DNA from 3 places in the Kluyvera sp. genome. Region 2 is predicted to be linked to each of the others. Evidence: predicted binding sites of a transcription regulator. Region 2 holds the regulator's gene; each other region holds the start of a gene.
The links. Region 2 encodes LexA, which represses DNA repair genes until DNA is damaged. Its sites were predicted from a motif close to TNCTGTATGTACATACAGNA; they were not measured.
Positions count from the first base shown of each region.

Region 1: a site for LexA is predicted at 2,225-2,244, ahead of ACW14G_RS10770 (YebG family protein). Genes of this name have one in related genera too.
Region 3: a site for LexA is predicted at 6,696-6,715, ahead of ACW14G_RS02500 (DinI-like family protein). Genes of this name have one in related genera too.

Region 1 is NZ_CBDKZX010000023.1:13,113-22,884, forward strand. Features, by position in the region: gene ACW14G_RS10755 (GNAT family N-acetyltransferase) at 21-611, opposite strand; gene ACW14G_RS10760 (transposase) at 766-1,071, opposite strand; gene ACW14G_RS10765 (YnfC family lipoprotein) at 1,316-2,026, opposite strand; gene ACW14G_RS10770 (YebG family protein) at 2,258-2,575, shown strand; gene ACW14G_RS10775 (VOC family protein) at 2,793-3,179, shown strand; gene ACW14G_RS10780 (zinc-dependent alcohol dehydrogenase family protein) at 3,249-4,274, opposite strand; gene ACW14G_RS10785 (LysR substrate-binding domain-containing protein) at 4,380-5,288, shown strand; gene ACW14G_RS10790 (aldehyde dehydrogenase family protein) at 5,393-6,892, opposite strand; gene feaR (transcriptional regulator FeaR) at 7,126-8,034, shown strand; gene ACW14G_RS10800 (YgdI/YgdR family lipoprotein) at 8,046-8,267, opposite strand; gene yncE (7-bladed beta-propeller protein YncE) at 8,408-9,472, opposite strand; gene pqqU (TonB-dependent receptor PqqU) at 9,730-9,772, shown strand, end outside.
Region 2 is NZ_CBDKZX010000009.1:36,693-46,464, forward strand. Features, by position in the region: gene ACW14G_RS06035 (maltoporin) at 1-628, shown strand, start outside; gene malM (maltose operon protein MalM) at 743-1,687, shown strand; gene ubiC (chorismate lyase) at 1,913-2,410, shown strand; gene ubiA (4-hydroxybenzoate octaprenyltransferase) at 2,425-3,297, shown strand; gene plsB (glycerol-3-phosphate 1-O-acyltransferase PlsB) at 3,378-5,807, opposite strand; gene ACW14G_RS06060 (diacylglycerol kinase) at 5,936-6,304, shown strand; gene lexA (transcriptional repressor LexA) at 6,404-7,012, shown strand; gene dinF (MATE family efflux transporter DinF) at 7,081-8,400, shown strand; gene ACW14G_RS06075 (CsbD family protein) at 8,527-8,736, shown strand; gene zur (zinc uptake transcriptional repressor Zur) at 8,790-9,305, opposite strand; gene ACW14G_RS06085 (cupin domain-containing protein) at 9,431-9,772, shown strand, end outside.
Region 3 is NZ_CBDKZX010000004.1:1,807-11,578, forward strand. Features, by position in the region: gene ACW14G_RS02455 (DUF1376 domain-containing protein) at 1-586, shown strand, start outside; gene ACW14G_RS02460 (ATP-binding protein) at 589-1,329, shown strand; gene ACW14G_RS02465 (PerC family transcriptional regulator) at 1,348-1,788, shown strand; gene ACW14G_RS02470 (DNA-binding protein) at 1,803-2,117, shown strand; gene ACW14G_RS02475 (hypothetical protein) at 2,114-2,365, shown strand; gene ACW14G_RS02480 (hypothetical protein) at 2,362-2,595, shown strand; gene ACW14G_RS02485 (autotransporter domain-containing protein) at 2,789-5,284, shown strand; gene ACW14G_RS02490 (hypothetical protein) at 5,721-5,957, shown strand; gene ACW14G_RS02495 (hypothetical protein) at 6,092-6,529, shown strand; gene ACW14G_RS02500 (DinI-like family protein) at 6,734-6,967, shown strand; gene ACW14G_RS02505 (hypothetical protein) at 7,390-7,590, shown strand; gene ACW14G_RS02510 (RusA family crossover junction endodeoxyribonuclease) at 7,587-7,964, shown strand; gene ACW14G_RS02515 (DUF968 domain-containing protein) at 7,949-8,998, shown strand; gene ACW14G_RS02520 (antiterminator Q family protein) at 9,010-9,357, shown strand; gene ACW14G_RS02525 (hypothetical protein) at 9,347-9,772, opposite strand, start outside.

The DNA of each region.
Region 1 (9,772 bases), on a different contig from region 2:
TCTGTCCGCAAAACCTCGAGTTATTTTTCTTCCCTGTAACGGGAAAGGCGGTGCTCAAGGTTAGTCCGAACCTGCGGCCACTCATCATCAATTATGCTGTAGCGTATGGAAGTCCGTTTTCGACCATCAGGCATAATGCGTTCATTTCTGATGATGCTTTCCTGAACCGCGCCAATACGGAGAATGGCTGCCTGCGAGCGCTCATTCAATACATCAGTCGTAAACTGAACGCGAACACACTTCAGTTGCTCAAAAGCGTATTGCAGCAGTAACAGTTTACTCTCGGTATTTGCAGCTGTTTTTTGCCAGCTTTGGGAATACCAGGTGTGGCCTATTTCGAGTTTTCGGTTTTCTCGATCAAGCTTCCAGAAACGTGTTGACCCAATGACGCGTTGGTCGGATGAAAGCGTTACCGCAAACGGCATGACTGTGCCTTCAGCCTGCCCCTTCAGGGCTTTCTGAATGTAGGAATCGGCGGTGTCAGCAGACGGAACCACCGTAAATGGCAGGGACCAGAGCTCCCCATCCGCTGCCGCATCAATCAATAGCTGAGCATCTGTCTCAAGCAGAGGACGGAGCGTGACTAGCGATCCTTGCAATGTAGGCGTCATATTTGTGACCTCACCGTTATTCTGTGTCGATGGATTGGACTGAATAATCCTGTTCCGAATGGCTTACTATGCCCCGTTTGCATTGAATAAGCGACTCATCAACAGGCGATTATCTGCTCACTGCTCATGATGGTAGCTTGTACGCTCGGCGCCATTACCTGACGTTATATCCTTTTATGCTAATTCCCTTAATGTTGTATATCCCTGTTCGCTTAATTCGCTTGCCCTTTTTATCCGTAATAGTCGCTGTAATTGTGCTACAACGAATGGAATACCGTTCATCAATCACCAGCCGAATTGCTTCTGAAGGGTCTTCCACCTCCAGGAGGTCGTCAGTTTTATCCAGGCCAAATGGTACAAGGTGAAAGGCGGTTTTTCCCGTTGATTTTCTGGTTATCTTCACAGGGTACAGTACATCACCACTTTTATGGATCAATTCAAGGCGTTCAGTGTAAATCATGGCAATTCTCCAGGGTTTGTCTACATGACAGTACAAATCGAAGCCAGGAGATACAACAAAAAAAGATCGGCAAAGATAAAATAGCCTAACGCACATCATAATTCATTGAATTAGATACAAATAATCATAGATACTTTGAGCGGCGATAATCTTTTACTGTTGTTTCGCTTGTAGGCCTGATGACGCAACGCTTGTCAGGCCTACAGGTTCGTTGCGATACGTGACTATCGCGCTTTTGCACCAATCAGAAATATTCCGTTTCGTGGTTTGAAACCCAGAACAGAATTGAGCCACGATATTCCTCATTTGCAGAGGATATCAGCGAGCATTTATCGGCATTGCCATCAACAGTATAAGAACAACTCTGTTTCACGCGCACAGTCGCCCCCCCTCTTTTCGACACGATTTCTGAATCAACAAACTGTGCGCTTCCTGACGGATAAAAAATACGCTGGTCGGTGTTATCCTGGTAGTTTCGGATACGTACGGGTAATTGGCTATTGCCATATTCATATCGTTCTACCACTTCGCCCGTACTTTTATCGACAATAGTCTCAAGCAACCCACGTATATTGTAGTTAAGGGTATATTGCCCTGTTTCATTTTCAAGCTCAGTGATTTCGCAGCGACCATTAATTTTTCCGGTAATGTGCTGACCATTAAAAGAGGTTAACGCCCCTTCTTTATTGACCAAATGAAAAATACGAGTGTTCTCCTTGTCAACCATATTGATATGAGTAAAACAGCCGTTACGGTCATATCTTACTTCCGTCATCACCCTGAGTTTGCCGTTAACATCCCGAATCCACTGCACACTATGTTTGACGTTGCCGATGGTTGGATCATGCTCAAACAAAAGAGCAGCATTTAAGACCGCCGGTTTAAATTGCGTAATAGCTGCGGCATTAAATGATGCAGCGAAAAGAAACAGACTGCAAAGCGCCCTTACTTTCATTATTTATTCCTTTATGCAAGCCGTTTATCAAATTTGTTGCAAATAGCCATGGGTATGTTCGGTGTCAGCGGCCGCTGTTAATACGGGAGAACCACCAGGCCATTCTAGCGTCTTCCTGAAACAAGTTATATTCCGGTTTCTGGTAGGGCTTGCTCGGCTGTGGGTATTTTTAGCTGCAACACGGCCTCTGACTTGATATACTGGATATAATCACAGTGTAAGGGGCAAATCATGGCCGTTGAAATAAAATATGTTGTCGTAAGAAAAGGTGAAGAGAAAATGACATTTGCCAGTAAGAAAGAGGCTGACGCTCACGACAGACTGCTCGATATGGCAGAAGCGTTTACCGACTTCCTGTTGCAAAGCGGAATGCCGATGGATGAAACGCAGGCAGAAGATCTTGGTCTGTATCTCGCCGAGCAGAAAGTGACCGTGCAGCATATTTTACGCACCAGCAAGCTGCCGGAGATGAATACCGCAACGAAAACCGACACTCCAGCGTCTGATACGGCTGACAGTAAAAAAATTAAAGCCGTGAAGGCAGCCTGAATACCAGAACGTAACCTCACCGCTCCTGGAGCCGTAAGCAGAACACTGCTTGCGGCTTTTATTCTGCAAGGTGCCATCATCCATCCCTTGATGGACCTCATACATCAAGAATTAAGCGTATCTGGCAGGCTCTCATCGACAAATCAAAAGCAGGCTAACGTGTAAACTCATCGAAGATATCCACGTTCATACCCTATCTTCGCCAGGAGAGTCGCCGATGTTTAGCCACATGCGTATTGCCAGACCCGTCACCAATATTGAACGGTCTTTTTTGATGTACAGTCAGGGGCTGGGGCTGCAGAAAATTGCTGAATTCAACGACCATGACGGTTTCAACGGAATCATGTTAGGCCGGGAAGGCTTAGGCTGGCATATCGAATTGACTCATTGCGAATACCATCCGGTTCAACCGCTGCATACCGAAGAGGATTTACTCGTTCTTTATTATCCGGATGAAAAGGAATGGATGCATGCTTGCCAGAAAATGACCGATGCCGGTTTTATCATGACAAAATCATTCAACCCTTACTGGGACGTGAACGGGAAGACATTTGTTGACGTCGATGGATACAGAGTCGTTATCCAGAACAAAGCGTGGGGGTAGGACACGTACTCGTCAGCGCGTGTCCCCTGCTCGCCTGTATCCCGGTGAGTAAGGTGACCTCCCCGGCAATCAGTTAATCTGAATGACGATTTTGCCAAACGCGCCTTTATCGAGGTAGTTTAGCGCCTCTGGTAATTCGTCGAAGCGGAAAGATTTGTCGATAACCGGTTTCAGGGCAATCGTGTCAACGGCACGAACCAGATCTTCCAGCGCCCGCCGATGGCCAACGCCAATCCCCTGAACGGTTGGCGATTTGAGCAACAGTAATCCCCCTGGTGCTGAGGTGTCGTGCGTGTCCATCATCCCAATGAGTGAGATACGACCGTGCGACGCCACCGCGCGAACAGAATCGGCAAAATTACGGCCACCAACGGTATCCACAACGTGATCGATACCTCGCTGATGAGTCAGCCGATAGACCGCGTCAACCCAGTCCTCTTTGTTGCGGTTAATACCATGATCAGCGCCAAGGGCCACCGCTGCTGCCAGCTTGTCGTCACTGGATGAGGTAATAAACACTTCGGCCCCCATCGCTTTGGCAATCTGAAGGACAAAGATCGCCACGCCGCCCGTGCCCTGAACCAGTACGGTTTCACCGGCATGCAGGTGGCCACGCTCAACCAGGGCAAACCAGGCCGTCAGCCCCGCACACACCAGCGTACTGGCCTGCGCGTCGTTGAGCGTTCGTGGCGCCGCAACCAGCCACGCTTCACGCATCACGACGTATTCCGCCAGAACGCCCTGGATAGCGTACCCCAGGGTGTTGTAATGCGGATTGGCGGCATTATTTTCCAGCTTGCCATCAATCCAGTCGGCGTTAAAAGAAGAAATCACGCGATCGCCAGGGCGAAAACGGGTCACCCCAGGCCCAACGGCCTCGACCACGCCAGCCATATCGGAACCGGGGGTGAAAGGCATGGGCATACCGTTCCCCATTCCCCCTTCAATAATGACCTTATCCCGGTAGTTAAGAGCGACCGCATTCACCCGCACCAGGACTTCATTCTGGCCGGGCTGCGGGATTTCTGCTTCGGTGAGTTTGAGATTCTGACGTCCGGTTTCGTTTAGCGTCCAACGTTTCATCGTACGGTTCATGGCGATTCCTGCAAAGTTAATCACGGATGTTATGGATGGTAACATTGCGCTTTACGCTACAGTGGAGATAGTATTTCCTCTGATTGATTCCTGAATGGCAACAATATGAAAAGTGAATTGAACAGTATTCCCGTCTTTGTCGCCGCGGCTGAATCGGTGAGCTTTTCACAGGCTGCCGCCAAACTTCACGTCACGCGTTCGGCGGTAGCCAAAACCGTCTCCCGGCTTGAGGAAAGATTAGGCGTAACCCTTTTTAGCCGTACCACCCGCAGCCAGAGTCTGACCGACGAAGGCTCGCTTTATTACGAATACTGTCGCCGGGCGCTGGCGGAAATCAAAACGGCAGAGGATATCCTGGACAGCGGCAAACTCCAGGCAAACGGCAAACTACGGGTGTCCGTTCCTGTTCTGCTCGGCCACTTGTGTATTGCGCCGCTATTATCGGCGCTGGCAAAAGAACATCCGCAGCTGATACTGGAAATCTCGTTCAGCGATCGCCAGGTTGATTTGTCAGAAGAAGGGTTCGATCTGGCCGTCAGGATCGGCGCACTGGCCGACAGCAGTAGCCTGATTGCACGGCAGCTGGCCTCGCACACCATGGTTTTCTGCGCCTCTGCGGATTATCTCCGCCACGCCGGTGAGCCCACTTGTGCAGAAGACCTTCATCAACACGAGGCGGTGGCCTACATTCATTCCGGGCGCATTCTCAAATGGCGAGTGCAAAATGAGCGTGGGGAAGCAATCGAGATGAATCCTCCTGCCAGAATCATGATGGATGATATGCAGGCGGTAAAAGACAGTGCGTTAACGGGAGCGGGGATTGTCTGGCTGCCCTACTGGCTGGTCAAAGAGCAACTGCTTAACGGCGAACTGAAACAAATATTAAAAGCGCAGTCTTCGGGAACGTGGCCAGTTTATGCCGTATGGCTGAGAACGCCCCATCCTTCTCTTAAGGTCCGGCTGGCCGTCGATAAACTGATAAGCGAGTTGCCCGCGATGATGACTGTCGCATAAACGCCGGAACTCGCCTGGTTGCCTGATGGCGCTTCGCTTATCAGGCCTACAGAATATGGCGATAGGTTTAAGTATCGCCTCAACCGTAGGCCACCCGGCATCACTCAGTAACGAACACACACCGACTTGGTTTCACACCAGTCGTTCAGCCAGTCCGGGCCAAAATCACGCCCCGTGCCCGACTGTTTCATGCCGCCAAACGGCAAGTTAGCATCAATCAGCGTATGGCTGTTGACCCATACCGTGCCGGCCTGCAGGCGGTCGGTATAGTTCAGCGCCTGGGTCAGGTCGCGGGTCCAGACGCTGGCGGTCAGGCCGAAGTCGCTGTCGTTGGCCAGGCGCAGGGCCTCTTCGCCGTCGGTGACGCGCACCAGGTTCACGACCGGGCCAAACACTTCTTCGCGGGTTAAGCGTAGGTTGGCGTCCGGGTTGATAACAAGCGTCGGCGGAATGTAGAAACCCTGCGCGTCCGGGCCGCCGTTGCCGGCGATCAGCTCTGCATTCTGTTTACGTGCCTCGTCCAGATAAGCCGCCACTTTAGCGCAGTGCGCCTGAGAAACCACCGGGTTAATCTGTGTGGTCTCCAGCATACCTGGCCCCACCTGCAGCGATTTCACCGCCTGCTCGAAACCGCTCACCAGGGTGTCGAACAGCGGCGCTTCAATATAGATGCGTGAACTGGCCGCGCACACCTGCCCCTGATTGAGGAAGCTGCCGGTCATCAGCCCTTCAATCACCCACGCCGGGTCGGCGTCTTTCAGGACGATCGCCGGGTTTTTCCCGCCCAGTTCCAGCGTGACGCGGGTCAGCCTGTCGGCGGCAACGCGGGCAATCTGTTTGCCAGTGGCGGTCGAGCCGGTAAAGCTCACCTTGGCCACATGTGGATGCGAGGTTAACGCCGCACCGCACTCGGCGCCGCTACCGGTGACCACGTTGAAAATACCTTCCGGCACCCCGGCCTCGATAGCCAGTTCAGCCACGCGCAGCATCGTCAGCGGCGTAGTTTCAGATGGCTTAATCACGATAGAGCACCCCGCCGCCAGCGCGGGCATCACCTTCCACATGCCGATCATCAGCGGGAAGTTCCACGGCACGATACCGGCAACCACCCCGACCGGCTCTTTTTTGGTCCACGCCTGATAGCGCGCGCCCGGCGGGAACGGAATGGAAACATCCAACGTGCGGCCGCTGATTTTAGTGGTTAATCCGGCGGTGTAGCGCATCCAGTTCAGCGTACAGCCCACTTCGAAAGCGCGGGAGATATTGATCGATTTGCCCTGCTCCAACGTTTCCAGCTGGGCCAGTTCTTCGCCGTTCTGTTCAACGAGGTCAGCAAAACGCAGCAAAATACGTTCACGTTCCGCAGGCGTTCGACCGGCCCAACTGCGGGAAACAAACGCGCGCCAGGCGGACATCACCGCGCGATCAACGTCGGCCGCATTGGCATCGGCCGTGGTGGCAATCGCTTTGCCGGTCGCCGGATCCCAAACGGTGAGACGTTTTTCACTCTGCGCCGCCTGCTGCGCGCCATCAATAAACAGGCCATGCTGACGGTCTAAAAATTGCTGCACGCCTGGGAGCAGCGCTACCTGTGCTGAGGACATATCGTCTCCTTATTCTTCGCGGTTAGTCATTTCAGTCTACGGCGGGTCTGAAGAAGTCGCTTTTGTCTCTGTGACATTCGCTTGTGCGGCTGTGACAGACGCCGCAATTAAGCAGATTGCGTTGGCAGAAGTGTGTCGCAGGTAATAGTTCTTTCATATATTCCTGTGAACGGCCTTGTTTAAAGAAACACAAATGCAACAATAACATCACATTTTCATTGCAGAGATGACGTATGGCAGCGGTAAAAGGCGGTGAGACGTATCATGACTGGCTGGCGAAGATTAATCAGGTCTGCGGGCATTTTGCCGCACGTCCGCTGGAAGGCGACTTCCACGGCGAGATTGATACCAGCTATGCGGGCAGCCTGAAGCTCAGTACCGTCACCACCCGCAACGTCAATCTGTATCGCACGCGTCAGGAGATCCGCGGCGGCAATGATGCCTGGTTCTATACCGTTTTTCAGCTTTCCGGCGAAGCCAGCATTGAGCAGGACGATCGTCAGGTGTGCCTGCAAAGCGGCGACATGACGCTGATTGATGCTTCACGTCCCTGTTCTATTCTCTGGCAGCAAACCTCGCGTCAGGTCTCGCTGTTGCTGCCTCGCCAACTGCTGGAAAACCAGCTGCGCGGCAGCGGAATTCGCGTCGCCACCCGTCTGGATAAATCGCTACCGATGGTGCAGCTCAGCCAACGTCTGCTGCATGAAAGCATGAGCAGCCCGCAACTTTCGGCCAGCGAAAGCGAAGCGGCGCTCGATGCGATGGTCTGCCTGCTGCGTCCGATGCTGCATCAACAGGATGTCCAGCCCTCGCGGCGAGAGAAGCAATATCAAAAAATCATGCGCTTGATCGACGATGCTATCCAGGAAGAACATCTGCGTCCTGAATGGCTGGCCAGCGAAACCGGGATGTCGGTTCGTAGTCTGTACCGGCTGTTTGCTGATAAAGGTCTGGTGGTGGCGCAATATATAAAAAATCGCCGTTTAGATTTATGCGCCCAGGCGCTGCTGAGCGCGCACGACGATGAAAAGCTGGCGGGAATTGGCTACCGCTGGGGGTTCAGCGACCACAGCCACTTCTCCACCGCCTTCAAACAGCGGTTTGGCATGTCGCCGGGAGAGTATCGTAAACGCGGCCGCTGAGGTCAGCGCAATCAGTTATCTTCGACCAGTTGCGCCACGTCACTGCTGTTAATTTCTCGCGCGTTGCCGTCCTGATCGGTATAGCTGGTCATACCGGTCTCTTTATCCAGCTGCGGCTTGCCGTGCGTCACAATCGTTTGTCCGCTTTTGGTGGTCATCACGTAGTTAGTGGTGCAACCCGCCAGCGCCAGAACCATCAGGCCCGCACACAGCGCATATAAAGATTTTTTCATGGTTTCTCCGTTCATTCTTCTACCCACCGTGGGGTTAAGTGGGTGCATTGTATGCCCGATGGCGCAAAATGAAATAAACCGGATGTAACAGAAGATAAATTAGCAGGATACGGGAGACGTCGACCGTCTCCCGTTAAAGGTTACAGCGCGATACGAATCACATCATCCGGGGCGGTCGCCTCTTTCTGACGAGTAGATTCCTGCTTCACGCTCACAAACAGCGTTTTGCCATCGGCAGACAGCGCCAGGCTGTTCGGGAAGGTCGGGGTCTGAATGGTTTTGGTCACCTTGTAATCTTTGGCGTCGATAACCGTCACGGTGCCCGCTTTGCGCTGGGTAACATAGACTTCATTACGCGTCGGGTTAAACAGCACCGCCAGCCCTTCTTTGGTATCCACCTTCGACAACACTTTGCCATCTTTCAGGTTCACCACCAGCAGTTCCGGCTGTTTCGAGTCGGTAATAAAGGCGCGCTGACCGGCGGTATCCAGGCTCAGGTTGATGTAGAAGTGTTCTTTGCCATCGTCCTGCAATTTCTGACGATTGACGATTTTGTTGCTCGCGGTATCAATGGTCACCAGCTCGCCGTCGGCGTTCGTCACGTACAGGCGCTGTTTCTCCGCATCAACCGCCAGCCCGGTGCCGAAGCTGCCGGTGCCTTCGATTGTGGTTTTCAGCGCGATTTTATCGCCATCAACCACCCATACCGCGCTGCCCTCTTTCCCAACACCGGTGATATACACGGTGTTGGTTTTCTCATTCACCGCCAGCTGACGTGGCTGCAGCGGTTTCACCGTTTCGCTACGCTGACGGCCATCAAGCACCAGACGCCCTTTCACGTCACCGCTTTTCGCATCAATGGCGGTGACAGCACCGTTGATGGTGTTGCCAAACCACAGCGTCTGGGTCTGCGAGTTCAGAGTGGCACCAAACGGTTTAAGATCGTTATGGATCGTTTGGGTCACTTCCAGCGTAGTCGGGTCCAGGCGGTACACCACCCCACCTTTATCCGTTTTACGGCTTTGTGAGGTGGCTAGCCACAGCGCATTTTCCTGCTGGCTGTAGGCCATTTCATATGCCCCTTTACCGACCGCTTTACGCAGCATTTCCTCTGCGGCCTGCGCGCTAAAGCTTCCCGCCAGCAGTAAGGCACTCAACAACAGAGAACGGCGCAGGCGCGGTGCGGACAATTGACGTAATGACATGACGACTCCCTTTGATGAACTTAATTGTTACTGCTCACATGGCTTCAGCCTTCGCAGCGTCATGGCGCTACGTTTTGTAGATGCGAATAGTAATCATTAATTTATACAAAGTGGAGCTTTTCTTTCTACCGTGCGGCAAAAAGTTTCTATTTCATCACCTGAAATTAACCATTTATGCTGCTAAAGTTTTCAATATATTTACAAAAGTATTACTCTATTCAGAGTCTGTTCCATTTGGTACATTTTGCGAGTTTTTCATGAAAATCATTTCTGTGCGCTCAGCGACGCTGCCTGTGCTGC
Region 2 (9,772 bases):
AACCAAAGACGGCTGGATGTTCACCGCTGAACATACCCAGAGCATGTTGAAAGGCTACAACAAGTTTGTTGTTCAGTACGCCACTGACGCCATGACCACGCAGGGTAAAGGTCTGTCTCAGGGCTCTTTCACCGGCAACGACTATGACAAAGACGCAGAAATCGGTGCGGTAGATAACAAGATCAATAACAACGGCGACATGTGGCGTGTACTTGATCACGGCGCAATCTCCCTCGGTGAGAAAGTTGATCTGATGTACGTCGGTATGTACCAGAATATCGACCGCGATGATGGCAACGGCACCAAGTGGTGGACCGTCGGTGTGCGTCCTATGTACAAATGGACGCCAATCATGAGCACCCTGATGGAAGTCGGCTACGACAACGTCAAATCTCAGCAGACTGGCGATCGCAACAACCAGTACAAAATCACCCTGGCGCAACAGTGGCAGGCTGGCGACAGCATCTGGTCCCGTCCGGCTATCCGCGTATTCGCAACCTATGCGAAGTGGGATGAGAAATGGGGTTACGACAACGGTATCGCTTACAAAGATACCAGCGCGAAAACCTACAGCCGCGGCGACAACGATGAGTGGTCCTTCGGTGCACAGATGGAAATCTGGTGGTAATTCAGCATTAACCTGACGTAACAACCGACGAGGGGCGCAAGCCCCTCTGTTCCTTGAGGTTTAGCGCGCTATTGCCTGGCTACCGCTAGAACCACGCTTTCTGAGGTCATCATAATGAAAATGAAAAAAAGTCTCGTTGCTCTCTGCTTATCCGCTGGATTAATGGCGAGCGTCCCGGGCATTAGCCTCGCTGACGTCAACTACGTGCCGCAAAACACCAGCGCCGCGCCGACCATCCCGACCGCTGCCCTCCAGCAGCTGACCTGGACGCCGGTCGATCAATCTAAAGTTCAATCCACCCAAATTTCCACCGGTGGTCAAAGCCTGAACGTTCCGGGAATCACCGGCAACGTCGTAGCCTACAGCGTTCCCGCCAACATTGGCGAGCTGACGCTGACGCTGACCAGCGAAGTGAACAAACAAACCAGCGTATTTGCGCCGAATGTGCTGATTCTTGACCAGAATATGACGCCTTCTGCGTTCTTCCCAAGCAGCTACTTCACCTACCAGGAGCCTGGCGTGATGAGCGCCGACCGTCTGGAAGGGGTGATGCGCCTGACGCCGGCGCTGGGCCAGCAAAAACTCTATGTTCTGGTCTTTACCACCGAGAAAGATCTCCAGCAAACCACAACGCTGCTGGATCCGGCAAAAGCCTACGCCAAAGGCACCGGTAACGCGGTGCCGGATATTCCTGACCCGATCGCTAAACACACCACCGATGGTCTGGTGAAGCTGAAGGTGAAAACCAACAGCAGCTCCAGCGTTCTGGTTGGCCCGCTGTTTGGCTCTTCCGGCCCGGCTCCGGTCACTGTCGGTAACACGGCGGCACCGGTTGCCAGCGCACCCGCAGCGGCCCCGGTCGTGGCGCCAGTTGCGGCTCCGGCAGCGAAAACTGAACCGATGCTCGACGATACGGAAAGCTACTTCAACAACGGGATTAAACAGGCCGTGGCGAAAGGGGATATCGACAAAGCCCTGAAACTGATGAATGAAGCCGAACGCCTGGGATCTAAATCTGCTCGTTCCACCTTTATCGGCGCTGTAAAAGGCAAGGGGTAAGTTCTCCCCGCAGCGCCGATGTTTAGGCGAAGCCTTTCGGTGTGCCCTGTCGGGCACACCTTTTTTATACGCTTCATCCTTCAGGTTGCGATGATGAACGGCATATAGCGCAAAGCAAACTGTTGCACTGCTGTTGCGCTAATGATCGTATTTGACCATTACTGCACCCCCTCCCGCGGCTTTCTGCGATACAATGGCGAAACGCTTTGTATTGGAGAGACAGGCATGTCGCACCCTGCACTGACGCAACTGCGCGCGCTGCGCTATTTTGACGTCATTCCCCCGCTTGAACCCACTCAGCGCGACTGGCTGATGCTGGAAGATTCGATGACCAAACGGTTTGAGCAGTTTGGGAAACCGGTTAGCGTAACGCTTTTAAACGAAGCGTTTGTCAGCCGCGATGCGCTGGTAGAAGAACAACACCTGTTGCCAGAAGAGTCTCGCTATTGGTTGCGAGAAATATTATTGTGCGTCGGCGGTGAGCCGTGGCTTGCCGGGCGCACCGTGGTGCCAGAGTCGACCCTCTGTGGGCCGGAGCTGGCGCTACAAAACCTGGGGCAGACGCCGCTGGGTCGTTATCTGTTTACGTCGTCGACGCTGACGCGAGACTTTATTGAGATAGGCCGTCATGATGCGCTGTGGGGGCGTCGTTCCCGTCTCCGCCTGAGCGGTAAACCGCTGCTGTTAACCGAGCTGTTTTTACTGGCATCGCCGCTGTACTAAGAGGAAGAAGAAGAATGGAGTGGAGTCTGAAGCAGAACAAGCTACTGGCTTACCATCGACTGATGCGTACGGATAAACCGATCGGCGCGCTGCTGCTGCTGTGGCCGACGCTGTGGGCACTGTGGGTCGCCTCACCGGGCGTACCGCCGCTGTGGATCCTGGCGGTGTTTGTGGCGGGCGTCTGGCTGATGCGCGCCGCAGGCTGCGTGGTCAACGATTATGCGGATCGTAAATTCGACGGCCACGTGAAACGCACGGCCAACCGTCCGCTGCCGAGCGGCGCGGTCACGGAGAAAGAGGCCCGTACGCTGTTTATCGTGCTGGTGGCGCTCTCTTTCCTGCTGGTGCTGACGCTCAACACGATGACCATTCTGTTGTCGGTGGCGGCGCTGGCGCTGGCCTGGGTTTACCCGTTTATGAAGCGTTATACCCACCTGCCGCAGGTGGTGCTGGGGGCGGCGTTTGGCTGGTCAATTCCGATGGCCTTCGCGGCGGTCAGCGAGTCACTGCCGCTGAGCTGCTGGCTGATGCTGCTGGCCAATATTTTGTGGGCGGTGGCCTACGATACCCAGTATGCGATGGTTGACCGCGATGATGACGTGAAGATTGGCATCAAATCCACGGCGATTCTGTTCGGCGATAACGACCGTCTGATTATCGGTATCCTGCAGGCGTGCGTGCTGGCACTGATGGCGCTTATCGGCTGGTTGAACGGCCTGAACTGGGAGTTTTACTGGTCAATCCTGATTGCCGGCGCGCTGTTCGTCTACCAACAGAAGCTGATCCGCCACCGCGAGCGTGGGCCGTGCTTCCAGGCGTTTATGAACAATAACTACGTGGGTCTGGTGCTGTTTATTGGACTGGCGATGAGCTACTGGCAGTTCTGAGTTTGGCATGAAACTGTCGCCTGGCCGGCACCCAATAAGCGAATAAAAAAATCCCCGGTACAGACCGGGGATTTTTGTTTTTACTGTGCCGCCTCTTCCTGCGTCACGCTCTCGATCGTCAAGCGCACGTCCGAGGTGATCAGGCCCGCCATCATCTGGTAAACCTTCATCGTCTCTTCCGGCTCGGCGTCGCCGCTGTCGCTGATATAGCCCTCATCGCGGAGCGTCAGCACCAGCGACGAGAACACCGCTTTATCAAAGAACTCCGGCGAGTTGATGCCGTGCAGCACCGACAGACGCTGCGCCAGCGTACGGCTCTCTTTCTCCAGCGTACTGCGGTTCATCGATGGGTTGCCGCTCAGCAGCCAGAAGGTGATCGCGTAGCGTTGCAGCGTCTCGCGCGCCCCGGCCGCCAGCAGTTGAAGCGTGCGGGAGTGTGACGCGTTGATGCGCAGCTCGCCGTTCTGCTCGGTAATCAGCGCCTGACGCGCCATTTCGGCGATCAGCGTATCAATGACTGCCGGTAGCTCTTCACGGGTCCAGCGCAGGAACAGCTCGGCTTTCAGCATCGGATACAGCGTTTCGATCATACTCAACACCTGATCGCGGGAGATCTGGCGATGTTGAGTCATGATGGTGGCCAGCAGCGATGGCATAATCAGCATGTGCGCGATGTTGTTGCGGTAGTACGTCATCAGCACCGCCTGCTCGCGCGGCAGAATAATGATGTCGCCGATGGTGTCTTTCTCGACTTCGAACTTGTTCATCTGCAGCGCGTGGTCGATAAGCTCGCTGGCGGAGGCTTTTGGCGCGGTAGCATCCGGCGCGTACGGCGCATTACGCATTAACGCCAGGTAGCATTCCAGCTGCTGCGTCAGCTGTTCACGGGTCAGCGAACGCTGGCGCGAAGCCAACAGCGCGGTGCAGCACAGGTTCATGGCATTGGCGGCGCCGGCGTTGTTGATACGCACCATCAGCTCGCCCGCCAGTTTGTTGACGGTCGGCGTCAGCCACGCCGGGCGTACGGCTTCGATCGGATCGATCGACTCGCGCCACTCCGGCACGTGGTGGTTCAGGTAGGTCATCAGCGGCATGGGTTCGCCGAAGTTGACGTAGCCCTGGCCGAGATTACGCAGCTTGCTCAGCCCGCGCAGCATTTGCGGCAGGCTCTCTTTCTCTTTCGTCGCGCCGCGCAGTTCTTTGGCGTAGGTACCCACTTCCATCACGTGCTCGTAGCCGATGTAAATCGGCACTAACGTAATCGGGCGAGTACCGCCGCGCAGCATCGCCTGAATGGTCATCGACAGTGTGCCGGTTTTTGGATCCAGCAGACGGCCGGTACGGGAACGCCCGCCTTCCACAAAGTATTCAACGGAATAGCCGCGGCTAAACAGCTCGCCGAGGTATTCGCGGAACACCGTGGAGTAAAGCTTGTTGCCCTTGAAGGTACGGCGGATAAAGAACGCGCCCAGGCGGCGGAAAATCGGCCCGGCTGGCCAGAAGTTCAGGTTGATACCGGCGGCAATGTGCGGCGGTACCAGCCCCTGGTGATAGAGCACGTAAGAGAGCAGCAGATAGTCCATATGGCTACGGTGGCAGGGCACGTAGACGATTTCATGGCCGTCGTGCGCCAGCTGGCGTACGCGCTCGGCGTTATGGACGTTAATCCCCTGATACAGACGGTTCCAGGTAAAGCTGAGGATACGGTCGGTGAGGCGAATCATCTCGTAGGAGAAGTTCGCCGCAATCTCTTCCATCAGCGCAATGGCGTTTTGCTGCGCCTTCTCGTGCGAGATTTTCTTGCTGCGCGCTTCGTCTTCTACCGCCTTGGCGATGGCTTTCGACGCCAGCAGCTTTTTGAACAGGTCGTGACGCGCCGGCAGACGCGGGCCAACCGCCGCCAGACGCTGACGGGCAAAGTGCATACGCGCGACGCGCGCCAGCTTCTGCGCGATGATTTTGTCCGTGCCGTGTTCGTCGGCCATGCGGCGCAGCGACACGGACGGCGAGAAACGCACGAAGCTATCGCGGCCCAGCCAGGAGACAGCGAAGAATTTCTGGAAGCCGTTGAGCATCCGCAGCGGTGGGTTTTCCTCGCCTTTTTCGCGGCCAGGCGAACGCCCGAACATCACGGAGACCGGCACCATTTGCACATCCAGATCCGGATTGCTGCGGTGCAGATCGAGGTAGTCGTGGAACAGCTTGATCGACTCTTCCTTCGGCGTGTAGTAGGTGAACACGCGCGGGCCGCCGTGGATAAACACGTAGCGCGGCAGCAGGGTGCCGTCGATTTCCAGCGGTTCAAGCGGGTCAGGTAAATCGTGCGCCAGACATTGGGCGCGCAGCGTCAGCAGGTCGGCCTTAGAATTATAAGGCAGGACGTACATAATCGGACGCGAGGTATCAAGTCCTAATTCCTGTGCAGGCTCTGCGGGAATAGACTTGCTTTTTACCAGTACGCTTAATGGTAAATTCAGTAATTTGTAGTAAATTCGTGGCCAGCCGGACATAAACGATGTAAAGCCTCTGGTTAATCATGCAAATGCGCGGCAAGAATATCAGAAAGTCAGCAGAATTTCTGTTCTACCGCTTCATAACACGCATTGTCATTGACGTAATAACAAAAAAGGTTCTTGAGATGGCCAATAATACCACCGGGCTCACCCGAATCATCAAAGCAGCGGGCTATTCCTGGAAAGGATTTCGCGCGGCGTGGATCAACGAAGCCGCGTTCCGCCAGGAGGGTGTCGCGTCGGTGCTGGCGATTATTATCGCCTGCTGGCTGGATGTCGACGCGATTACGCGCGTGCTGCTCATCGGCTCCGTCCTGTTGGTGATGATAGTGGAAATTCTCAATAGTGCACTGGAAGCGGTGGTGGACCGTATCGGCTCCGAATACCACGAGCTGTCCGGGCGGGCAAAAGATATGGGATCGGCGGCGGTGCTGCTGGCGATTTTCGTCGCGCTGATCACCTGGGGCACGCTGCTGTGGGCGCATTTCCACTAAAGCTGTGAAAACTGCCTGATTTCGTGCGTTTTATGGTTTCAAAATAAACACTAGCTGTATATACTCACAGCATAACTGTATATACACCCAGGGGGCGGAATGAAAGCGTTAACGACCAGGCAGCAAGAGGTGTTTGATCTCATCCGGGATCATATCAGCCAGACGGGCATGCCGCCGACGCGTGCGGAAATTGCTCAGCGCTTGGGGTTCCGTTCCCCAAACGCGGCTGAAGAGCACCTGAAAGCGCTGGCGCGTAAAGGTGTCATCGAGATTGTCTCCGGCGCTTCTCGCGGTATCCGCCTGCTGGTGGAAGAAGAAGAAGGTCTGCCGCTGGTGGGCCGCGTCGCGGCGGGCGAACCGCTGCTGGCGCAGCAGCATATCGAAGGCCATTACCAGGTTGACCCGTCGCTGTTCAAACCGAGCGCCGACTTCCTGCTGCGCGTTAGCGGCATGTCGATGAAAGATATCGGGATTATGGACGGCGACCTGCTCGCGGTGCATAAGACTCAGGACGTACGCAACGGCCAGGTCGTTGTCGCGCGCATCGACGAAGAAGTGACGGTCAAACGCCTGAAAAAACAGGGTAACGTCGTCGAACTGCTGCCAGAAAACAGCGAATTTAAGCCGATCGTGGTGGATCTGCGTCAGCAGAATTTCTCCATTGAAGGGCTGGCCGTTGGCGTTATCCGCAACGGCGAATGGCTGTAAAAACTCCCCCTCTCTAATGGCTGCGATACATCCGCTATCGCAGCCTTTTTTCGTTCTGGTTGATACCCATGTCGCTACTCACTTCCGCTGATAAAGCGCTGTGGCGCCTTGCGCTACCGATGATCTTCTCCAACATTACCGTGCCTCTGCTGGGTCTGGTCGATACCGCCGTGATCGGTCACCTGGACAGCCCCGTCTATCTGGGCGGTGTCGCTATCGGGGCAACGGCGACCAGTTTCCTGTTTATGCTGCTGCTGTTTCTACGCATGAGTACAACCGGCCTGACGGCGCAGGCCTTTGGCGCGAAAAACCCGCAGGCGCTGGCCCGCGCGCTGGTGCAACCGTTGATGCTGGCGCTGGGCGCCGGGCTGCTCATCATCCTGTTCAAAACGCCGCTGATTAACCTGGCGCTCTCCATCGTCGGCGGCAGCGGCGAGGTGCTGGAGCAGGCGCGTCGCTTCCTCGCCATTCGCTGGCTCAGCGCGCCTGCTTCTCTGGCGAACCTGGTCCTGCTGGGTTGGCTGCTCGGCGTGCAGTACGCCCGCGCGCCGGTGGTGCTGCTGGTGGTGGGAAACGTACTGAATATCGTGCTCGATCTGTGGCTGGTGATGGGTCTGCACATGAACGTGCAGGGTGCGGCGCTCGCCACCGGCATTGCCGAATATGCCACCTTGCTGGTCGGGCTGGGAATGGTACACAAGGTGATGGCGATGCGCGGCATCTCTTGGGCGATGCTGAAAACCGCCTGGCGCGGCAACATCCGCCGCCTGCTGGCGCTCAACCGCGACATTATGCTGCGTTCCCTGCTGTTACAGCTGTGCTTCGGCGCGGTCACCGTCTTTGGCGCGCGGCTCGGTGGTGAAGTGGTGGCGGTGAACGCGGTGCTGATGACCATGCTCACTTTCACCGCCTACGCGCTGGATGGCTTCGCTTACGCGGTGGAGGCCCACTCCGGCCAGGCGTATGGCGCGCGCGATGGCAGCAAACTGCTTGAGGTCTGGCGCGCTGCGTGCCGTCAGGCGGGGGTGGTGGCGTTGGCTTTTGCGCTGGTATACGCCGTGTTTGGCGAAAATATCGTCGCCTTACTTACCTCGCTGCCCGAACTGCAGCAACTGGCAGACCGTTACGTGCTGTGGCAGGTGGTGCTGCCGGTGATTGGCGTCTGGTGTTATCTGCTGGACGGCATGTTTATCGGCGCCACGCGAGGCGCCGAGATGCGCAACAGTATGGCGGTCGCCGCCGCCGGTTTTGCGCTGACGCTGCTGGCACTGCCGGTGCTTGGCAACCATGGGCTGTGGCTGGCGTTGGCCGTTTTCCTCGCGCTGCGCGGCCTGTCGCTGGCGTATATCTGGCGTCGCCACTGGCGAAATGACAGCTGGTTTTCCTGATGTGATGGTTAAAGATTCCGAATAGTGAATCATGCTCAGAATGACTGACTACAATTAACCTCACGCTTAGCGAAAAAGAGTTCACACTCTCTCGCTATTCATTCACTGACGATCGAGGATTCAATGATGAATAAAGACGAAGTCGGCGGTAACTGGAAGCAGCTTAAAGGTAAAGTGAAAGAGCAATGGGGCAAACTGACCGATGATGACATCACGGTGATCGAAGGTAAACGCGATCAGCTGGTCGGTAAAATCCAGGAACGTTATGGATACGCAAAAGATCAGGCGGAAAAAGAGGTGGATAGCTGGGATAAACGGCACAATCACCGCTGGTAACGCACTCCTCCTGCCCATGCGTACAAGGAGGTACGCTCCCCATCAATCCCGCGTTAGCGGGATTTCTTTTTAATATGAATCGTATGGTCGTGATGGCAATGCTCATGCGCGCGACAGGCTTCAACTTCCACGCAGGCGGAACACAGCCCGTGCGCTTCAATGACGTTGTGGCGCAGCGCAAAGCCCATCTTTGCTGCCAGCGTATGCATGATGTCCTCAACGCCTTCCGCACACTCTTCTTTCACCACGCCGCAGCGATCGCAGATAAACATTGCGGAGGTGTGGGTCGGCTGATCGAACAGGTGGCACAGCACGTAGCTGTTAGCGGACTCGACCTTGTGCACGAAGCCCTGCTCAAGCAGAAACTCCAGCGCGCGATAGACGGTGGGCGGCTTGGCCTGCGGTTCTTTCTCACGCAGCAGATCCAGCAGGTCATAGGCGCTGATTGCCCCTTCCTGCAGACTCATCAGGCGCAACACTTCGAGACGTTGCGGAGTCAGGCGCACGCCGCGTTGCGCGCACAGCTTTTCAGCTTGCGCTAACAGTTCTTGCGTGGTGGTCTTATCCATTGGCGTCCTCAGGTTACGGGGAAATAAACCCCTACTTTACCATGTTATGCCGGAAACGCCGAGTTTCCACAGGTGTGCTATAGCTGTGTTATAGCAGGTGCACTTCACACTCAGGATGAAAAATGATGAAAAGACCCGACTGTATTCGCCATTGGCACGATGTTGAAGGACCGGATGACTCTACCTATCCCGACAGCGATGAGCGCTTCTCCATCGGCGCGCCGCTAGCTCGTGCGCTGGGGCTGAGACATCTTGGTATTCACCACGAGCGCTTGCCGCCAGGCCGACGCACTTCCTACCCGCATGCCGAGAGCGACGAAGAGGAGTTTATCTACGTGCTGGAAGGTTATCCGCAGGCATGGATTAACGGCTATCTGTGGAAGCTGGAACCCGGCGACAGCGTGGGCTTTCCGGCAGGAAACGGCGTTTGCCATACCTTTATTAACAACACGTCAGAAGAGGTCCGG
Region 3 (9,772 bases), on a different contig from region 2:
GCGGGACCTTGAAGCCGTAAAAATGTCGATTAGTCAGAAGTCAGCAGCAGGGAAAGCCTCTGCACAGGCTAGAAAAGCCAAAAAATCAACGAAAGGCCAACAAAACGGGAACGGTCGTTCAACGGGTGTTGATTCTCCGTTTGAACAGAACTCCAACGGAAACCCAACTAATAAAGATACAGATACAGATACAGATACAGATCTAATAAATAAAACCAGAGAGAGAGAAGCGCGCGAGCCCGACGAAGAACGGGACGGGAATAACCCCGAGTACATCGCGCCTTTCGGGAAATTCTCGATCACTCCTGAATGGAAGCCGGGGCCCGACTTCGTGAAACAAGCCGCTTTGTGGGGTGTTAATCTTGGCCCCGAACCGGGCTATTCACAGGAGGAATTACAGCAGTTTCGCGATTACTGGGGGCCAGAGGGGAAGGTGAAGCACCACCAGCAGTGGGAGCAGGCGTTTGCACAAAGCCTCAGAAACTCCCGGGCACAGCCACGGAACTTCACTGGCTGTTCGAAAAAACCAGCGGGGATAAAGATTTCTCAACCTGACACAACGATCCCACCGGGATTCAGGGGCTAGCCATGAAATCAACGAGTGACCTGTTTAGCCGTTTACAAAAAATGATGCCACCGGGTGTTCAGCCTCGCTTCCAGAACGCGCAGGAGTTGATGGAGTGGCAGCGCACGGAGGGGGAAAAACGAGCTGCCGAAGTCGAGAAAGAAAACCGGAAGGTGCGCACCGAAAAGATTTTCGGGCGGTCTGGCATCTGTGATCTTCACCGCGGCTGTACGTTCGCCAGCTACCAGGTGAACAACGAAGGTCAGCGCCACGCGTTGAGCATGGCCAAGAGCTATGCCGAACATTTCGGTACTGGATTCGCCAGCTTCATTTTCAGCGGTGGCTGCGGCACAGGAAAAAACCATTTGGCGGCGGCCATCGGCAACAGCCTGATCAAGCGAGATCACAGCGTACTGGTTATCACCGTGATGGACCTGATGCTGAAAGTTCGGGAGTGCTACGACGGTGGCCAGTCCGAAGCGTCTCTGCTGGATAGCCTATGCCGTGTTGACCTGCTGGTACTTGATGAAGTCGGAGTACAGCGCGAAACACGCGGCGAACAGGTGGTGCTTAACCAGATTATCGACCGCCGCCTGGCGGCAATGAAGCCGGTCGGGGTGTTGACCAACCTCAACCATGACGAGCTGACGAATATCTTAGGCGAGCGAGTTATGGATCGCCTGACGATGGATGGCGGTATCTGGGTGAATTTTACCTGGGGAAGTTACCGCAAAAACGTGACCCATCTACGGGTCGTTAAGTAACAAAGCGAGTTTTGACCAATGACCAAAAAGACCAAAAACCGAGTAACACAGGCGCAGCTGGTGCTCGCCATCGTGGACAGAACGCCAGATTGCGTCCTGCAGGATGTGTGTGAAGTTCTGGAACTCCCATCGAGCAGCGCTGGTAATCATCTGCGCAGCCTCCACAACGCCGGAAAACTGCGCCGGGAGCATAACGGCACCCAGTTTGTGTATTACGTTGCGGCTGGAACCGAGGTGCCTGATGTTGAACTACCGAACATGGAACCGCGGCCAGCAGTTGAGAACATGCAGGAAGTTCAGGCAGCGATAGGCCAGGCCAAAAAACTGGAAGGCAAAGGGTTGTGGCGCCGCGCTGCGACAGTTTATACGGCAGTCATGGGGATGGCCGGTACTTCAAACGAGCTGTGGAGAATCGCCAGAATGCGGTCTCGCTGCCTTCGTAATGCTCAGAGGTGCTAACGATGACCAGGAGAATGCGGAAGAAATGTAAGGACTGGTGCCGAGCTGAATTAATCGTTGTTCATCAGTGTAGCGGGAACATGAGAGTAAAACAGATTGGTTTGCTCATTGGGCGCTCAGAATCTGCGGTCAGAACGAAAGCCCGGGAAGTTGGTATTAATTTGCGACTCCGCGGCAGGTTCCACCAGTCGGTTAAATATCCGGAAGCGGATGTGGAGCTTGCGCGCGAACTGCACGCTGGTGGGGTGAAACTCCGGGATATAGCTGAAAAGTTAGAGCTGCCGCTGGGCATGGTGAAACGGTATGTGTATCTGGAGCGGAGAGCATGAACGAAACCACTGTGAAAGAAACCAAAAAGGCGATCGCAATTATCGCTGAATACCTCCAGCGCGCCAGCCGGAACGAGCAGCTGCAGGAAGCCAAAGTTCGCCTGGATAAGAAAATTGTTCTGCTTTCCGACGATGAGAACTGCGATCAGGGCATGCTGATGGCTGCGTTTGTACCGGCCATGACCAGCCACACCCGGGAGAAGTTTTTCGAAGAGATCGCCGCAGCACTCGAAGGAGCCAAGCAATGAGCAATCTGATTTTCCTGAAATGCATCAAAGACACCGTAGGTTACTGGTCTGAAGGTGAAATGTATCCGGCCCGTGTTGTTACTGGCGGCTTCGTTCTGGTTGGTGATGATGACGACCCAAGCGGCGAAGAATGGAGCGCAACCCCGATTGAATATCGGGAAGATGGTTCAATCGTCTATCAGATCGGCGGGGTTGAAGGCGACGTTTTATTTGAGGAGTCAGCCCAATGAACGATATCACCGTACTGGTAGAGCGTATGAAAGTGACATGAGGAAAAGATTTATAAACTATGATTGTTTTTATGCTTACTAAGCTGACGAAGTATTAGGTCTGATGCATAATTAAATAATACTCACATTCCTAAACTATCAGGTGATGTAATTAAATTAATCATAAATGTTGTCTTTGTATTAAGGAACCAGTTTGAAAAAGAGAACTAGTTGTTTAGTTATTAGCAGTATCCTGGGAAGCGCGGGAATGTTGACCGCACCAGCGGTTTGGGCTGACTGTACAGACCCCGCTGGTGTGACGGTAACGTGTAATAATAGCGTTACGGCACCGCAACAATTTCAAACTTATGGGCAAAGCGTGATTATTGAGTCAGGCACGCAGTTTAAAACGACGGGAGGAAGTGAAGCCGTCTACTTTTCCAGTCATGGCGCAAATCTACAGAATAACGGCAGCATTTCTTCGGATGGCGATGGTATCCGGTTCTTTTCCACAAATAATTCGCAGGTCATTAATAGCGGTACAATTAGTACGCCTGGTGATAACAGTAACGCCATAAACGTGGCAGAGGTATCTGATAGCGCGCTGGAGAATAAGGGGACGTTGACCACAACCGGCGCTGCTGGTAATGGGATCCTGCTGAACGCTGTCGCGCGGATGTCGGTTAAGAACTCGGGGAGTATCACCACATCAGGCGCAGTCGCTGATGGCATTCATGCAAACTCCACTCAAAGCAGTCAAATCGCCAACCAGGGGAATATCACCGTTAATGGCGCGGGCAGCAACGGTATCTATGTCGGGAGTAAGGTCAAGGATACGACCATTCAAAACCTTGATGGTGGTGTTATTTACGCGCCGAATGGGAATGGCATTACCGTTGGTGATTCTGCGGCGATTAGTACGTTGCTCAATACGGGGATCGTTGATGGCGGCGTTGCCGGCGTATACCTTGGCGGAACGTCTCAGACCGGTACGCTAGTCAATACGGGGACGATTATTGGCGGCGGTAGCGGCAATGCGGTCGTGATAGAGAATTCTGCCGTGGTAAACCAGTTCGAAAACAAAGGAATAATTGGCGCGTTAAACGGTGATGCGATTCAGGTGGCCAGCACCAGCACAATAGTGGGGGGCATCAATAACGAAGGGATAATTATTGGGCGTGTCAATGCTCCTAACAGCGCGATGAGTAATAGCGGTATTTTTGAGTTACTCAGCAGCCAGCAGCCCTCGACTGTAAATACTTACGTCCAGAATAGCAATGGTGTGCTGGCGTTGCAGGCAGATAGTACCAGCAGCTATGGTCAACTGAATGTTGCCGGTAACGCTGCCCTGAATGGACGGACGCTGGTGATCACCCAGGGTAGCACCAGCTTCGCTGATGGCGATGAGCTGGTTGATGTCGTCACGGCTAGTAATATCACTGGTTCACCTTCGGCGGTACTGGATGATTCGCTGCGTTATCAGTTTATTCAGGTGCAAACCGGCACCAGCTACTCGCTGAAAATTGCCGAGACGAATCTGACTACCGTCAGTAATACCATTGCTACCACCAGTGATAATCCATCATTAGTCGGCGTTGGGACCGCGCTGGATAACCTCATCAACAATAGTTATGGAGGGTCTAAGAACTGCAACGGCGCGCTGGCGAGTACCGTCTGTGCAATCACCTCGTCCTTTAATGCCGGTCAGGTTCACAAAAATGTGGTGCAGCTTGCCCCATTGATGGATGGCAGCATGCCCTACGTAGCAATGAATAACCTGCGTGCGTTTGGTGACATCGTCAGCGGTCGTCAGGAGTCCGTGCGCGGTCAGGGTTATACCAACGAGTTTAATCCGGAGAAATATCTGTGGATCCGCCCGGTGGGGCGCTGGGATAACCAGTCCAGCCGTGGAGATTACGCTGGGTATAATGCAGATACGCGTGGGTTCGCCATTGGTGCCGATGGTATCATATTAGATAAAACCCGACTGGGTCTGGCCTTAGGCATGAGTCGCACAGATGTTAACGATAATTCTGACGATATCAGGCATGACGCACGCGTGGACAGCTGGAACTTGCTTGCATATGGCGGATATGACTTTACCTCAGACACGGGGATGACCTGGCAGACTGGCTTCGGGCGCAATAATACGACGGGTAATCGTTACCTGAATATTGAAAACCCTAACGATGGCAGCACCGCTTACAATGGTGTGGCGCATTCTGACTACGATAGTGACACCTTCCAGGCCGGGCTTGGGTTCCAAAGCACCTTCCACCCGCAGGACAATGTGACGCTTACTCCTGAACTGCGTACAGATTACTATCGCGTGAAGGATAAAGGTTATCAGGAGACTGGCGCAGCGGATGTCGGCCTGAAGGTGAGAGGGGCCACAACCGAGGCTCTGATAGTTTCCAGCAAGTTGAAAGCGGGTATCAAGCTATCGGAGATTGTTGACGTACATGGTTATGTTGGGGCTGGTTACGATACGAAGAACGATCGCAGCGAGACCACCACGGCATTTATCGGTGCCGCCGACTCGCCATTTACCTATCGTGGCATGAGTGAAAGCCCATGGATTGCAATGGCTGGTGTTGGGGTAACGGCAAAGTTCAGCGATGTGCTTGACGGCACGGTACAATACGATGCCAGTCAGCGAACAAAATTCACCAGTCAGGGTATTAGCCTGAAGGTTCGTTACGCGTTCTGAATACCGTTCAAGACTATGATTAGCCAGCGACTGACTCTCGCTGGCTTTTTTATTTGATGAATCTACTATGCATGTATAAGCCGAAGTGTTTAGACATGGATAAGCTGTGGTATTGCGAATACACGTAGTGGTACATCATTGACCAGGACTACACGGGCAAAAAGTACCCGAAGGACAAGCAGGTTGCGCGCTGCGGTAACTCCGTGCCGCCTCCGTTCGCTGAGGCGTTGGTAAGGGCTAATTTACCGGAGCTGTGCCAGTCGAAACAAAAAGCGGCGTGATGATGAGATCTTATAGCGCTGCTATTCGTTACATTGATGAGAAAAAAAACAATCACTTAAGCCGCATGCCGCGGCTTTTTTCATGTCCCATAAACAGGGGGCGCAAGGATAAACAAGACATGATAGGAATACGTTGAGATTATGCATTTATCTACATGAACTTGAGCTACAACAAAATGACAATTGTTTTTATCCCACCACTGATACGACTACTCATTGTAAAAGAGAAGGAAGTGAGCAGACCACTCACCCGGGAAGAGGTGGAATCCATACGTGATAAAGCAACAGCCGTTGAATTACCAGAAGATGTTGCTGAGGCGATGACGGAAGAGAGGGGTTATCCTGATATCGACCCGGAACATGTATGGGAAGAATGGCTGTCTTTTAGATGACAGAACGCTAGCAACCTTCTCTTCTGTAAGTTGATATGTATCAAAGCCCACGCCGATACGTATTGTTAGCGCCAGATTGCTTTGCTGTTATGTGTTTATAAATTATGGATGCACAGAGATAGCAGGAGGCAGGGATGATAGTAAACAACATCAAACTGGCTAATGGGCTGCTCGCTAAAATCATACTCTGTATTGTGGTGCTTCTACTTTGCTTGGCGGTCTTTTTTACAACCAACACATCAAATAAATCACCTGAAAATATAGTGCGTAAGGAGCGTTTAGCCAGTGGGTTACAGTTATACGTTACAAAATTTGAAAGAAACACGGAAGAAAATGTCTTCAGTTACTATCTGAAGAGTGCGTCAACTCATGAATCGTCCCTTGAGGAGGAACTGTTGAATTTGCGACCAGTGTTTGTTTCAGACAACGGAGATGGTATTTTTTCCTGCAATGGCGGGACATTGAACGTATCCATATCTGGAATTATTTGGGCGTTCACCAGTATGAATATCCCCGCGGGAAGTTGTGGCAAGGATTCTTCTGATATACAGATTAATATTCAAACCAGGTAATCAGGATTGGCTTTTGAAGCTTCGTCAACTTCCATGAGAACTGACCAAGAACATCTTAACCCGCTACGGCGGGTTTTTTGTTGCTGATGTAAAAACACAATGGAAACAACGCGGTAACTTTCACAAAAAATGCTTTTTCGGGATTGATAAATCTCCTGTATGGGTATACTGTTTATTTATACAGTATTTCGAGCGGGAGGAATTATGAAAGTTGAAGTGACGATCGACAAAACCAAAAAACTGCCCACTGGCGCAGAAGATGCGCTGCAAACTGAACTGCTTCGCCGCCTGAATCAGAGCTTTGAAGATTGCAGGTTGATTGTGCGCCGCGCGGGTTCTGATGGCCTCAGCGTTATCGGTGGCGCAGATGGCGACAAAAAGCGAGTAGAGGAAATCCTGCAGGAAACGTGGGAAAGCGCAGACGACTGGTTTTATTAATTCGACGCTGACACATTGCCGTAGCGAGGGTTTTTTAGTGGAACAAAAACAGAATATGCCTGACCGTGGGTATGTTGTAATCAGGTGTGATGACGGCGTTATAGTCGCCAGGCTGGCGTCATTCCCCGTAACTGAACGTGCTTTGATGTACCGCCGCGGCGATATGGTTTCTTTCATGCCATTGCAGCCAGATGAAATTGTCGGCACTCCGTCATTATTCGCACAAATGATTGAAATGGCGAAGTCCAGACCCGGTTACCTCATTCCGTCTGGTTCTGCTAAACTCCCGTCATAGGCCTGAACAACCTATACCTGCTGCGCCACGGAGACACCATGGCGCAAAAAATACACACCACGAATTACTCCCTGATGTGCAGCCACGTCAGCGGTTTCTTTTTGTCTTTTTTCTGCCGGGGTACGGTATGAAAAGAGACTGGTTTTACCATGACAACCTGACCGAAGAACAGGCCGAAGAGCTGGTGGCCCGTTATCGCGCGAATAACATCATCGTAGAAAAAAGCCTCGATGTTGATCCTCGTTTTTGGGTTGTATCAGCGTTACTGCCTGTATCAAACGGCCACCAGCGTACACAGCGCTCTATGTGCTCGCGAGGGTGGAAATGAACGAGAAGGTTTTCAACATTACCCCGCTGGGCAAACCACGAATGACCCGCGCCGATAAATGGAAGAAGCGCCCGGAGGTTCTCCGGTACCGTGCTTTCTGTGATGAGGTGAGGCTGAACAATGTCTCGCTCCCGGAAAGCGGGTATCACGTTATTTTTGTGCTGCCGATGCCGCCGAGCTGGAGCAAAAAGAAACGGTCCCTGATGGACGGGAAGCCCCACCAGCAAAAACCCGATAAAGACAATTTAGAGAAAGCGCTGCTGGATGCCATTTTTGGCGAGGATAGCCATATCTGGGATGGACGTGTAACCAAAATCTGGGGCGAAACCGGAAAGATGATCATCCGGGAGGGGGAACCGTGCGAGCTCTCCTGATGCCTGAGATTGCCCGTCATATGGGAATTGTTCTGCTGAAGCCAGGCAAGGAGCTGATGGGCTTGTTCAGCGCCGGCCGCGTTCTGATTGAACAGCAACCGGACTCCATGAAGGATTTACCGTCGGGAAAAATAGCGGATGCTCGCCAGTTGCTGGCAGAAGACCCGACGTTAACCCCTTTCTTTCTGGATGCGCGTGTTGTTCGCGCTGCTGGTGGCGTTTCGGCGCTTGAAGACTGGCTGGGACGGCATGTTTCAAAATGCCAGTGGCCACACAGCAACTACCACCACCGCGAGCTGGTTATGTTCCGGCATGAACTGGGGGCGATAGTTGCCTGCTGGCATTGTGACAACGAATTACGCAACCAGAGCGACAAAGTTCTGGATGATTTGATCGCCAGAAACCTCACTGATTGGGTGATTGAATGTGTGCGGATCAAAACCGGCTGCGCGGCGGACAGAATGCTTTCGCTGGCTGAATTGTGCTGGTGGGCTGTATCTGAGGGGATAGGCGATGCAATAACCGAAAATATGGCGAGCCGCTCCATTGGCCTCAAAGATGACCCTATCCAGTCAGTCTACAAAGAAAGCGAGATAGTTCCGTCACGTCCTGCAGCGGACATACTCGCCGAACGAGTTAGTCTTGTTCCCGCTCGGCCAGCCGCTGCTGAACCACAAACGCAACCTAAAGCCGTAAAACCAGTTGTTCAGGTTCAGGTGGACGCTGAAGCCCCGGCCACATTATTCGCGCGGCCAAAGCGTATTCGCTGGATCTCTCCGCGCTTTATTGAGTGGGTTAAAACCCAGCCGTGTGTGTGCTGCGGGCAGCGGTCCGGTGATGCCCACCACCTCATCGGATGGGGGCAGGGGGGAATGGCAACCAAAGCCCACGACATTTTCACCATACCGCTATGCCGGGTTCATCATCGGCAGTTACATGACAATCCCGCCGCATTCGAGCGCGAGTATGCGCCGCAGCCAGTGTTAATCATTCAATTGCTGGACCGGGCCTATGCGCTCGGCGTTCTGGCGTAAAGGAGAAATTTATGCGTGATATGTATGAAGTAATGGATATGTGGGGCGCTTGGGCGGCCGCAGAAAGCAGCGGCGTTGACTGGCAGCCTATTGCTGCAGGGTTTAAAGGGTTGTTACCGCATGGAAAGAAATCACGTCTTCAATGTGATGATGATGAGGGGATCATGATTGATGGTTGCGTGGCACGCTTGCGTCAGTACAAGCCGGAAGATTACGAACTTATTGTTTCTCACTTTGTGATTGGTATTTCGTTACGCAGAATTGCAAAAAAGAGAAAGTGTTCAGATGGTACAATCCGGAAGGAATTACAGTCTGCTTTAGGTTTTGTTGATGGTCTATTATACCTTCTTAAGGGATAGACGGTATAAATTTTAGAGCAATACCTACGATGCCTACGCAGGTGGGCATCCAAGCTAAAGACAACAAACAGTCTAGAACATTTCTACAAAAAATTTCATTGTCATTTAGTTTATCTGTAACTTCTTTTAAGCTAATTTTAAGGTCGGTGGTATCATCTTTTATCCGAGTGTTTAATTGCTGGAATAAAACCTCCTTAGAATGTGATATGCGCTCAAGTTGTTTTTTTTGTGAGATTAACATTGCTGAGGAGATTACAGCTGTGATAATCACACCAACGAAAGTAATAACCCACTCCGAGTTCTCTGTGAATTTAAATATGGCTAGGGATGCAGCAAGGGAAATAGGTATTGCTAATGCTTTGTTTGAAATTTCAGAAATAATTTTTGATAGTTTTTCTGAGTATTCCATTTCGGC